Regions from separate parts of the Microbulbifer hydrolyticus genome, predicted to be linked through region 1. Evidence: predicted binding sites of a transcription regulator. Region 1 holds the regulator's gene; each other region holds the start of a gene.
What was found. The regulator FNR, encoded in region 1, switches genes on or off when oxygen is low (the NO sensors DNR and NnrR bind a similar motif). The targets are predictions, from matches to a motif close to TTGATNNNNATCAA.
Positions count from the first base shown of each region.

Region 1 (4,206 bases):
GAGAAGGAAAAGCCGATACCCAGACCCGCGGACAGGCCGGAATCACTCTCTTTCTCGCCTTCAAAATCGACGCTCTCGTTCAGCACCCCCAGGCGCCCCTTGAAGTAGATATCCCCCTGGCTGCGGTAAGCCGCATACACACCGAGGGTGGAAATGGAGTAATCCCATCTGAAATCGCCCCAGCTGCCATTGTAGCGCGCTTCACCATCAACCAGGGACGTAGTGTACTCGCCCTCCACTGCAAACCCGGAGTTCCAGGCATACCCGGCGCGCAAACCGGCATTGAACGGGCTGTCGCCGCTGATCGACGTCTTCATCAGGCCTGCGGTGGTACCGAAGTAGCCCCCCTCGCTCGCCTGTGCAGAAATCGAACAACCCAGCATCACCGCTGCCGCCAAAACTTTTTTCATCATTTTAATACCCTAATGTGTAGTGCTTATTTTGCGGGCGGCATTCTATTGAAAAAAATACGGCGCAAATACCCCCTCTCCATTACACGCTATTACACCGCGTCAATTACCGGAGACCGGGCCAATGGCAATTCAGCCGCGCGACGATCATCACTGTCGGCACCTGACGCTACCGGATGTGGCTGTGGATTGACCCAGATCAAGCCGATTCCCCGGCAGCAGACAACAATGGAATGGACAATCACCACAACCCGTCAAGGAGGCACGCCATGCATGGTATCTATCGACAACTGTGCGATGACCACAAGCACATGCAGAGACTGCTGGATGTGTTTGAAGCGCTGTTAGATGAGCTTGGTCGTCAGGATAGGGATCCCGCTACCCTGAGCATGATTCTCGACGCCCTCGATTACTTTTCTGTGTACCCGGATCAGTGGCACCACCCGGTGGAAGATCTGGTATTCGGCCGGTTGCTGGACAAGCCTGTGGATATCCGTGATGTCCTCGGGGAAATCACCGTGGAACACAAGGCCATTGCCGCGGCCACGCGCAATATGAACCAGCTGTTTTATGCGGTTGCCAACGACGCGGCGGTGGAACGGGAGCACCTGTTCGCAACTGCGCGCGAGTACATTGCACTGCAGCGCGCGCACATGAAAAAAGAGAATGAGATATTACTGCCGCTGGTTGCGCAGCACCTGACGGATACCGACTGGGGAGAGATCGCCGACGAGCTCATGGAAAAGCAAAGCAGCCACTTTCACCGGGGCGTCAAGCGTCTTTACGAAGCCATTTATCAGGATCTTTCTGAAACGGCGCTGGCGGAAGCCTGCTAATCACCGGATCAGTGCCATCGGTTCAATCGTTTTCGTAACTGCAGTGGGTGCCGGCCAGCTCGCTGAGGGCAATCAGGTCCAGGATGGCGACCGCCCGACCCTGTGCGCGGATAAGCCCCTGCTTTTGAAAACGCGACATCAGACGGCTGACGGTCTCTGCAGTCAGCCCCAGATAGTTGGCGATATCAATGCGCTGCATCGAGAGTTTGAATTCGCTGGCCGAGTATCCGCGCTGGGCATAACGGCTGGATATATTGATCAGCAGAGCCGCCAGGCGGCTTTCCGCAGAGCGCTTGCCCAGTAGCAACAGCACGTCGTTATCCTGTTTCAGCTCTTCGGAAAAAATCGTGTACATCTGCTTCTGCAGCGCCGGCACCTGCTGCGCCAGGTTTTCCAGCTGGGTAAATGGCAGGACACAAACGCTGCTGTCTTCCAGTGCTTCCGCATAACCGGGATGCGCGCCACTACTGTAAGCATCCAGTCCCAACAGCTCACCGGGCAACGCAAAATGCGTGACCTGGGTGTCACCATCGGCACCGATCACCGCAGATTTGAAGCTGCCGGAACGAATCGCATAGAGGCTGGAAAACGGGTCGCCCGCACGAAACAGGCTGTCGCCGGCTTTCAGAATCTTCTTCTTGCGTGTCACCTGCTCGAGACGCTGGATATCGTCCTCACTCAACCCCACGGGCAGGCACAGCCTTCTGACGGAGCAATTTCCGCAATTGACCGCTGGTGAGGGTTTCGACATTGTCTTTTCCATTGCTCGGCGATTTATCCGGTGAACGATCTGGTAGTCGGCTTGGCGAACAGTTGCGCGTAAAGCGCGATGCCTTATTGCCGAACCTGTGGTGAGGAAATTGTATACCTACTGTCCACCTAAAGCACTCGGGAGTACTGCGCAGCCGACGCCCCGGCATGCAGGTGGCGGTCGAACGCCGCGGCTATATTGCGCAGGAACCAGCGGCCACGCTCGCTGACCACCAGGTCTTCACGGGACTCCAGCACCAGCCCATCCGCCACAAGTGGGCGCAAGCGTGCCAGATCCTGCGCAAAATAATCTTCAAACGGGCTCCCCAGCCGGCGTTCCACTTCGCGTTTGTCGAGCCGCAGATGGCACATCAATTCCATGATCACCCACTGGCGCACCCGGTCGTCGGTATCCAGCTGCCAGCCGCGGCAGATCGCCTCGCCGCGCTCGCCAATCGCGGTCGCGTATTCTTTCTGGCCGTGATGGTTCTGCCAGTAGCCATCGCGGCTGTAGCTGATCGCCGAGGCACCAAGGCCAACCAGCGCGTCCGCGGGCATCAGGGTATAGCCCTGAAAATTGCGCGCGAGACGGCCGTCTTTGGTGGCGCGCGCCAGAGGGTCATCCGGGCGTGCGAAATGGTCCATGCCCAGAAACTGGTAACCCGCGTCGGTAAGTCGACGCGTCGCTGCAAGCTGCATATCGATCTTTGCCTGCGGCGGTGGAATCAGGTCGGAACTGATCAGGCGCTGGGCCTTGAACCGGTGCGGCAGGTGCGCATAGTGGTACAGCGCGATACGGTCCGGCGCGAGCTCAACCACGGTGTCGATGGTGCGCTCCAGACTTGCCACATCCTGCCCGGGCAGTCCGTAAATCAGGTCATAGGAAATGGAACCAAAACCCCGCTCGCGGGCGGCTTCAGTGAGACCGCGCACCTGCTCCGGGGAACAGATCCGGTTGATCGCCCGCTGTACTTCCGGGTTAAAGTCCTGAATACCCATGCTCAGCCGGTTGAAGCCGAGTCCACGCAGGGTATCCAGTGTTTCCGGCTCAAGCACCCGGGGATCCGCCTCCACACTGTATTCCACATCGCCACCGGGATTCAGATCGAATATGTCGCCGAGCCCCTGAACCAGCCGAGTCAAGTCACCGTCATTCAGGTAGGTTGGCGTACCGCCGCCGAGATGCAACTGCGTCACCGGTACGCGGGCCACTTTTTCCCGGTACCACTGCGCTTCAGTGAGCACCCGGTCCAGGTAGCTCGACGCCAGCCCGTACTGCTGGGTTATGACCTTGTTACAGGCGCAGAAATAGCACAGCGAGCGGCAGAACGGGATATGCACATACAGTGAAAGGGTGTTGATATCTTGCAGCGCATCCCATGGCTTGCGCGCGTCAGCACCAGCGGCTGTTGCACTGCCGGCGCTCAGGTCCGTGAAGCGATCCGCCGTCGGGTAGGACGTATAGCGTGGACAGGGCCCCGCATAACGCGTGAGCAGGGCCGAAGATAACTCCCCGGACGACGCCCGGGTATTGGCGGTGGTATTGGAGTCGCTCTCGGAGAGCGGTGCGCTGTCCAGGGGGTTTACGGCCATTGACGAGGTAACCTGTGATCCAGAGCTGATAAGCGGGAAGGTGTTGGATCAGGTAAAGGTAGCGGGCCAGCGTTCGACGGCGCTTGATTCAGATCAAGCGCCGACGGGTTCGTCGCGGCGTCAGTCCCCCGCCGGGCGGCGGAACAGGTTCTGGATAGAGGAGAAGTCCAGCGCCTTGTTGATGGGGTCGCCACCGTGCAACTGATACAGGTTTTTTGCCAGCGCGCCCAGTGGCGTTGAAGATGCACTGCCAGCAGCGGTGTCCATGGCGAGGCCAAGGTCCTTCAACATCAGCGCCACAGAAAACCCGCCCTGGTAATCCCGCGATGCGGGTACATTCTCCATCACCCCCGGGTAGGGATTGTATTTTTCCAGCGACCAGTTGCCGCCGGAGCTGGCGCGCATGATCTCTGATAGCACAGCGGGGTCGAGCCCGTTATCCACCCCCAACTGCAGCGCCTCGGCGGTACCGATCATATGGATCGCGAGCAGCATGTTGTTGCAGATCTTTGCCACCTGGCCGGAGCCAGCCGGGCCGGCGTGGAAGATATTCGCTCCCATGGCGCCAAGCACAGGGCGCGCTCTCTCGATCGCCTCCTCCGAGCCACCGCACATAA
Region 1 covers NZ_CP047491.1:836,769-840,974, reverse strand. Annotated here, with positions in the region: gene GTQ55_RS03520 (porin family protein) at 1-413, opposite strand, end outside; gene GTQ55_RS03515 (hemerythrin domain-containing protein) at 680-1,246, shown strand; gene fnr (fumarate/nitrate reduction transcriptional regulator Fnr) at 1,269-1,997, opposite strand; gene hemN (oxygen-independent coproporphyrinogen III oxidase) at 2,126-3,589, opposite strand; gene mmsB (3-hydroxyisobutyrate dehydrogenase) at 3,710-4,206, opposite strand, start outside.

Region 2 (4,206 bases), 1.3 Mb from region 1:
AATCGAGCGCCGCGGTGATGACACCAACCCGGCCTTGCCAGCCTGAATCCGCTCGATCAACAGATTGCACCACATTCATTGCCTGTGACCATTGCGCAAGTTCATCCGGGTACAGCCTTTCCTGCGGTGTGCGCGCCCCATAAAACAACTGGATATTACGTAGTGGCAGGTTGTGATTCAGGTATTCGTAAATTACCGGGCGCAGTGGGGCCAACCCGAGCCCACCGGCAATTATCAGCAGATCCTTACCGCGCAGTTTATCCAGTGGCCAACCCCGGCCAAACGGGCCCCTAACGCCAATCTGATCACCTTTCTTTAGCCTGGCCAGGGCCTGGGTGGTCATACCCTGGATGCGAATTGTATGCACGTAGCTGTTCCGTTCGTTGACTGCGCCACTCATGGAAATTGGTACTTCCCCGGTGCCAAATACGTACAGCATGTTGAACTCGCCGGGGGCGAACCCTGGCGGTGTGCCCGCAGTGACTTTGCTGATCGCCAAGGTAAAGGTGCCTGCAAACTCCTCTTCACGGCGATCCACGCGATAGATGACGGGAATCATCAGCCTCGATCCAGTGGGGGCCGCTGTTGGCCGTACACATCCATCAACTGTACGCGGGTGGCCCGTAGCCGATCGGTCACGATCCTTGCAAAACGCTTCATCAGCACGTAGCCAAATTCGGGATCTGCCTCACATTTGTCCCTGATACATTTTCCATCCAGCTGGATCGCGTGTACCTCGTCCAGAGCGTGGGCGTCGAAGGTCCAGAGATAGGGCGGAAACAACCAGGACCAACCAAAGACGTCGCCGCTGCCCAGGGTCTGCAGGCAAAGGGCGCCGTGATTGGGCACGTAGGATTCCACCGCCACCTGCCCGTCGCGGATCACAAAAAACTGATCGGCAGGCGCATTTTCCCGTGCGATATAGTCGCCAGCGGTAAAAATCCGATTTTCTCCGCATCCGGCTATGAACGTCATATGCTCATCGTCAATTCCCTCAAAAAAGGGATGTTCTCGCAGTAACTGCGCCATGCTTTTCATCGTGTTTCACTCTCCCGTATGCGCTGAACTTCTTCGGTTATGTCGATGCCGACTGGACACCAGGTGATACAGCGTCCACAGCCCACACACCCGGAGCTGTCAAACTGGTCGTGCCAGGTGGCCAGTTTGTGGCTCATCCACTGGCGATAGCGGGAGCGCGTATCGGGGCGAACGGCTCCCCCACTGATATAGCTGAAGTCCCCGGTAAAGCAGGAGTCCCATCGTTCCCAGCGCTGCGCGTTGTCCCCGCTCAGGTCCGTAGTGTCCTCGACCGTTGAGCAGAAACAGGTGGGACAGGCCATGGTGCAATTGGCACAGGACAGACACCTTTCAGCCACCTGATCCCAGGACGGGCTATCCAGATTTCGGTAAATCAGTTCCTTCAGGTCGCCGCTGTCAAAACTGCGTGGACCCTTTGCAACCTCCGCCGCTGTTTTGGCTATGGCGTCGCTTGCCTGCTGGCGCTGCTGGCTGCCGGCCGGCCGAACTGGCAGCTGCGCGAGAATCCGCGCGCCCCGCTCGGATCCGCTCGCGATCAGAAAGAAGTGCTGCTCACCATCGAGGACTTCCGTCAATGTCAGATCCGTGGGCAGCGTGACCTCCGGACCGGTATTCATCGAGGTACAGAAACAGGTGGGCGCGGACGATGTGCAGTTCACGGCAACAATAAAGAGCTGGGATCGCCGTCGGGTATAACTGTCATTCCGGTATTCGTCTTCGACAAATACACGGTCCTGAATGGCGATGGCATGCAGGTCACAACTGCGCACCCCGAGGAATGCCATGGGCGGGGCTGGATCTTCCACTTCCAGTATCTGGATGTTGTCGCCACTGCGGCGGGCATTCCATATCTGTCGGCGTGGAAGTTGCAGAAATTTCTTCCAGGCGTGGGGTCCGACCACATACCCGAAATAGGCGCCATCCTCTCTTGGCAGTGTGCGGTAGTGTGCCTTTTCCTGCCGGTCGGTCCATCCCTTCGGCAGGTCGTCGGCGGTAGTGACATCATCGTAGACAATTGTGCCGTCTCGCAGCACTGGGCCCAGCAAGCGATGCCCTTCGCGGCGAATAGCCTGGATCAGTGTATCCAGGTCGCTTGCCTGCAGCAGAAACTCTTGCATGTTGATGCGTGCTCTATGCCGGCTCCCGATGAATATGGCGATACTCGCGTCTGGTCGGCCGGATGCAACCATACGAACCAGTATTAGTCAGATTTCAGGGTCTATCAAAAAAGGGCGCCGAAGCGCCCAAATTTCATTTACCGAAGCGATATACATCAAAATGAGAATTTATAGCCGACAGACAGATTGAACATCCAGGGGTCATAGATGTAACCGAACTGGCGTATTACGCCAACACAGAATATTCAGCGGCCTTAGGTACACAAGCGTGAGAATATCGTCTCTTTGTCCGGAAGCTGCACGCCTCTACTTATTCTCGGTTGCGTTCGAGTCGTTTTCCTCAAACTGAAAACCGCGCACCTTTTCCTTGATCGCCTCATGCGCGGCCTCCTGATCATGAAGCAGCTTGCGCCGCAGCATCGCAGCTTCGAAGCGCTGCTTTTCGACCACGGTCTGCGGTTTGAAAGCCGGCACTCTGGTCGGCTTTCCGCTTTCGTCCAGTGCGACCATGGTGAAGTAACAACTGTTGGTATGGCGGACGACGCGGGTATGGATATCTTCGGTAACAACCTTGATACCGACTTCCAGTGACGTGTTGCCGGTGTAATTGATCGAGGCCAGGAATGTCACCAGCTCCCCTACTTTGATAGCCTGCCGGAACATGACCCGATCGACCGAAAGAGTTACTACATACCGCCCGGCATACCGGCTGGCACAGGCGTATGCCACCTTGTCGAGATAGGACAGGAGCTCGCCACCGTGCACCTTGCCGGTAAAGTTTGCCATATCGGGGGTCATCAGGACGCTCATACTGAGCTGGTGTTCGCGGGGGTCTTGCATAAAGGCCGTCCTTTTAAATGCCTGAACTACACAACGGGTACCTACTGACGCAGTTTGCCACAAGTCGGGCACCCCGACGCTTATTGATCCGACTCTGGCTTGGGGTGACAGTTAGCGGTTGCGGCAATTTCAACGTCTCGGATACACTGCCGCCATAATTGCCCCCATCTTTCGTCGTCGCGCCATACTCAAGTGAGTCCCGTGGAGCTTGTACAGCCGTGATGGGGCAAGTCGAAGCCTATCCCTGAACTGCATTACCGAGCCCTCGATGACCAGCGAACTACTGACGCAAGTACTAGGCCAACTCATGGAGAATAAACTGGCCTGGAGTGTGCTGCTGATTGCGGCAGCGTTGCTGTTTCGCTTTTTGCTGGCACAGATGTTCCGGCGCTCCAGCTGGCCCCGTCAGGATATCCGTCGTCGTGTACATATGGTGCACAATTTCACCAACCTGTTCATCGTCATCGGGTTGTTTGCAATCTGGGTGTCTGAGCTTCGGGATTTCGCGCTGTCCATCGCGGCATTTTCTGTGGCCATTGTCATCGCACTGCGCGATGTCGTTGCCTGCCTGGTCGGCGGGCTCTATCAGGCCAGTATGCGCTCTTTCACCATAGGTGACTGGGTGAGAATTGGTGACCAGTTTGGCGAGGTGATCGACAATAACTGGCTGAGCACCACCCTGCTGGAAATTGATCCCCACGGCCTGGGGGATGGCTATACGGGCACCACCCTGTTTGTGCCCAATAATGTGTTTTTTACCCAGCCGGTAAAAAACCTGAACTTTATGCGGCGCTATATCGAGCACACCATCACTATCGTGCGTGAGAACAAGGGCGAGAATCCGTTTGCGATCAAGCCCTACATAACCGAGCGCGTGCTGGAGCACTGTGAGTCATTCAAGGAAGTTGCCGAACGGTACTGCAAGCTAATTGAGAGTCGCATGGGGGTAGATCTGGCGGGAACCGAACCGAAGATCAAATTCAGTACCAGTGAACTCGGGCACGATGTACTCACGATCACCCTCTTCTGCCCACGGGAAGAAGCTACGAATATTGAGCAGAAGGTTACCGAGAATTTCTATCAATTCTGGTATGGCGCCCCCGATAGCCAGGCCGCGCAACAGCCGGTAACCCCACAGTAAATCCCGGTAGGGAGCGATCATGGTTTATCCCGTTGCTCTCTCTCCGCGTGCGTGGTCGACGCCCCGCCC
Region 2 covers NZ_CP047491.1:2,109,279-2,113,484, reverse strand. Annotated here, with positions in the region: gene GTQ55_RS08905 (FAD/NAD(P)-binding protein) at 1-559, opposite strand, end outside; gene GTQ55_RS08900 (cyclic nucleotide-binding domain-containing protein) at 559-1,038, opposite strand; gene GTQ55_RS08895 (4Fe-4S dicluster domain-containing protein) at 1,035-2,156, opposite strand; gene GTQ55_RS08890 (acyl-CoA thioesterase) at 2,463-2,996, opposite strand; gene GTQ55_RS08885 (mechanosensitive ion channel family protein) at 3,304-4,137, shown strand; gene GTQ55_RS08880 (zf-HC2 domain-containing protein) at 4,155-4,206, opposite strand, start outside.
Region 2: the regulator FNR is predicted to act here: its motif matches at 2,302-2,315, upstream of GTQ55_RS08895 (4Fe-4S dicluster domain-containing protein).

Region 3 (4,206 bases), 240 kb from region 1:
TGGCCATTTCAACCCAGGCCAGTGCCGACGACGACCGCTACATTGTCAAATTCAAAGAGGGAAAAGGCCCGGCTGTCACAGCGATGATGGAGAAGAACGGTGGCCGCTCGGCACTGGCGCTGAACAAGCGCAACGCAATGGCAGCCAACCTGCCATCCAAGGCCCTCACCGCCATGCGCAACAACCCCAATGTGGAATACGTGGAGCAGGACGTTAAACGCTACCCGATGGCGGAAACCGTACCCTTCGGCATTCCCATGGTTCAGGCGGACCAGGTCAGCGACGCCATGGCCGGCAACCAGACCGTGTGCATCATCGACTCCGGCTACGACATCGCCCACGAAGACCTGTCCGGCAATAACGTCACCGGCAACTTCGATTCCGGCACCGGCAACTGGTACACCGATGAAAACCATCACGGCACCCATGTGGCCGGTACCATCGCCGCGATCAGTAATGGTGTGGGCGTGGTCGGGGTGAACCCCAACGGCAACCTCAACCTGCATATCGTCAAGGTATTCGGCGCAGACGGCTGGGCCTACTCCTCTTCACTGGTAGCCGCGGCCGACGAGTGCGCCAGTAACGGCGCCAGCGTGATCAATATGAGCCTCGGCGGTACCTTCAAGTCCCGCACCGAGGAACAGGCTTTTGCCGACCTCTACGCCAACCAGAACATCCTCTCCATCGCAGCGGCCGGTAACGACGGCAACACCCGTCACTCCTACCCGGCCTCTTACGATGCCGTGGTGTCGGTAGCGGCCATCGACAGCAACAAAGTCGTTGCCGACTTCTCCCAGCAGACCGATCAGGTTGAACTCTCCGGCCCCGGTGTCGATGTGCTGTCTTCCGTGCCGGTAGGCGCGGGCCTGTCCACCAGCCTCACCGTCGGTGGCAATGCCATTGAAGCGGCCGGAATGGATGAGAGCCCGCAAGGCGATGTCACCGGCAACCTGGTGGATTGTGGCCTGGGCGAATCCGCCTGTACTGGCGCTACCGGCCAGGTCTGTCTGATCTCCCGCGGCAACATCAGCTTTGCCGAAAAAGTGCAGTCCTGTGAGGCCGGCGGTGGTATCGCCGCAGTGATCTACAACAATGAACCCGGCATGCTGTTTGGGACCATGGGCGGTGTCGCGACCGGTATTCCGTCTGCGGGCATTTCCGATACCGACGGCGCGGCGCTTCTCGGCCAGCTGGGCAGCAGTGCCAACCTGGTCATCGAACCCAGTGACTACGCCTACTACAACGGCACTTCCATGGCGACGCCCCACGTTGCCGGCGTAACCGCACTGGTGTGGAGTCACTTCCCCAGCTGTAGCGCCAGCGAAATTCGCGCGGCGATGACCAGCACCGCGGAAGACCTGGGTGCTGCGGGACGTGACAACGCCTATGGCTATGGCCTGGTTCAGGCCAAAGATGCGGTGGACTACCTCACCGCCAATGGTTGTGGCGGCGGCAGCAGCTCCGGTGGCAGCAGCGGCGGCGGCAGCGGCGGCGGCAAGCCCTGCAAAGGCAAAAACTGCACGCAGTAACCCTGCGCACGCAGATTCCAAAGGGGGCCTTCCGGCCCCCTTTTTTATTCCCGGCTCACACCCTCACTCCGTCGACTTGATTTACATCAATCTTCAACCCAGCACCCGCATTAGAATCCGCGGTCACCTGTTTTCCACAATCCTCAGGGATAACAAACGTCAGGGGAGCCACGGCCATGGGAAATGCCGACAGCGATATCGTGTTTCAGAGTTACGGCCGCTGCTGCAACCGCGAGAGTTTTTTCATCGATTTTTACGACCGTTTTATGGGTAGCTCCGAGGAGATTCGGGCCCTGTTCAAAGACACCGACATGCCCGCCCAGCGGCACCTTCTGCGCAATGGCATCATGCAACTGGTACTGCACGCCCGCGGTATGCCGGACACCAAATTGCAGGCGCTTGGATGCAGCCACTCACGCAAGGGCTACGGGATACGCCCTGAGTGGTATGGACTTTGGCTGGACGCACTTCTGGCAACGCTGCGCGCACATGACCCGCAATTTGATGACGCCATAGCACAGGCCTGGCGGCGCGCCATTGAGCCCGGCATCGAGCTGATTCGTGGAGCCTATTAATCAGGGTCAGAAGCAAAGGGTACGAGAGAAAAAAATACGGACATAAAAAAAGGATTACCGGGATACCGGTAATCCTTTTCCACCTTCGAGTCTAAAAGTCACTGGTTACTGAAGGTCGCGAATACAGCTGTTGTATTCGTTAATGTACACCTCACTGCCTCGGTTAGGCACCGCATTGGATTTATCCGCCGCGGCATTACGACAGCCTTCAATCTGGTCAGCTGTCACACCCGGGCCAGGCTGGGCTACCACAGACTGGTGCGCCTGAGATGCACGATCCTTATGCGCCTGCACTGTGGGCTGAGGAACTTCATAGAACATACCGGTGTTCTCATTGAACTGATAGAAGTTATCGCCACTGTGCCAGTAAGTCTTACCCATGATCTGCACTTCCGAAGCGCCAGCCGGGAGCTGAGCCATCGGTTGCTGTGCCATGGCGACACCAGAGAGCGAACAAAACAGTACTACAGGTATTAAATAACGCATGGAAAACACCTCCTCTTCCAACGTGTTCGGAAGTCTACTCAGGGCAGAACCCGTTCCCAACAAAAATACCTGCTAAAATCTCATTCACCTGAAACCCGCTACGTTTTATGAGTCAGGCGTTTCTTCGCCTGTAACTTCAGCCTGCTGCTCGTCTCTTAATGACTCCAGATGCGCACTGGTTTCCTCTGCCTTGCGCATTTTTGGAGCAAAGTTTTCCACCGCCCCGGATTCCACCTGCAGTGCCCTCTCTCTGGCCTTCTGCTCTGCAGAACAATCCGGCTGCAATACCAGCTTCGGGGCATTGGAATTGAAGCCGACCAGTACCCAGATAAAAAGCAGCAGGGCGAGAAAACGGATGACGAGGGTTCGGTCCAGCAGCCAGTTGGCCACCTGTGTGTTCATTATCTCCCGGCTGGAGACAATTTCATTAATGGAGTACCTGGCGATTACCCGTCGAACCCCATCCCTAATCACCGGCTGGGCATAAGTGTTGTACACCTGACTTACCGAAATATTGTCAGTGTTTAGCGGCACGCAGCGGAAAATCATTGTGTGTTGTGATCTAATTGCGCGCGAATGATCTACATGGATGAAAAACGTGCAATCTGAATTCCTTACCGCAACACTGTTCAACCTCGGCCTGAACCTTCTGTACACCCTGCTGGCACTGCTGATTGGCATGCTGGCATTGCTGATTATCGATAAGAAATTACTCAAGCATGTGGATATCGAGGCGGAGCTGAAGAACGGCAATATCGCCGTGGCCATCTTTGCCTCCACGATCCTTGTGTTCGTGGCCCTGATCATTTCCTTTGGCCTCAAGGGCTGAGGCTTTTTACCGTGCGTATGCTACTGGCAGGCGTATTGCTTGGCATGGCGTTGATGCTGCCGGAATTGATTGTGCAGCAGCAACCGTCACAACAGGAAAAAAGCATCCTGAAGCCGTTAAAAAGGGCGTCGAATCGCAATCCTGACACGTCCCAGGATACAAAGGACGATCAGCGCGGCTCTGTATTGGTGACAGGAAGTAGCTCTCCACTCACCGAATCCATGGTGCAGCAGGCGGTCGGCAAGCGTTCCGAACAGGAGAGCAGCTATATCTCCGTCTGGAACTGGCAGGGGCTGGAGTCGGTGACGGCCTCGGCACGCGGCCTGGACAAACTCCATCACTTTGCCAACAGCTACCTGGTGGGATTCCAGCCGTTTGAAACCAAAGATCTCTGGGTACCGCTATATACACTGGCGATCCGCAAAGAGTATCAGTACGACCACCTGCAGTATGCGGGCCTTGCGGATATCTGGCAGACCTCCCGTCAGGCGTACTACCAGAAACGCGGCGATTGCGAGGACCACGCAATTTTACTCGCCGACTGGCTGATCAACCTGGGGGTTGATGCGCGGGTTGCCCTGGGCACCCACAAGGGCGAAGGGCATGCCTGGGTGGTAGCCATTGTGAACAACACCGAATACCTGCTGGAAGCAACCAGCAAACGCCGCCAGTCCAACTGGCAGGCGATGCCCCTGGCCGCTCTGGCCGAGGGTTACGAGGTGGAATTCCAGTTCAACCGGGATTTCTTCTGGGCCAAAACCACCTCCGCACCAACACGCAGTTACCG
Region 3 covers NZ_CP047491.1:598,321-602,526, reverse strand. Annotated here, with positions in the region: gene GTQ55_RS02520 (S8 family serine peptidase) at 1-1,529, shown strand, start outside; gene GTQ55_RS02515 (globin) at 1,706-2,104, shown strand; gene GTQ55_RS02510 (hypothetical protein) at 2,210-2,590, opposite strand; gene GTQ55_RS02505 (SPFH domain-containing protein) at 2,696-3,139, opposite strand; gene GTQ55_RS02500 (DUF350 domain-containing protein) at 3,180-3,419, shown strand; gene GTQ55_RS02495 (transglutaminase-like domain-containing protein) at 3,437-4,206, shown strand, end outside.
Region 3: the regulator FNR is predicted to act here: its motif matches at 1,606-1,619, upstream of GTQ55_RS02515 (globin).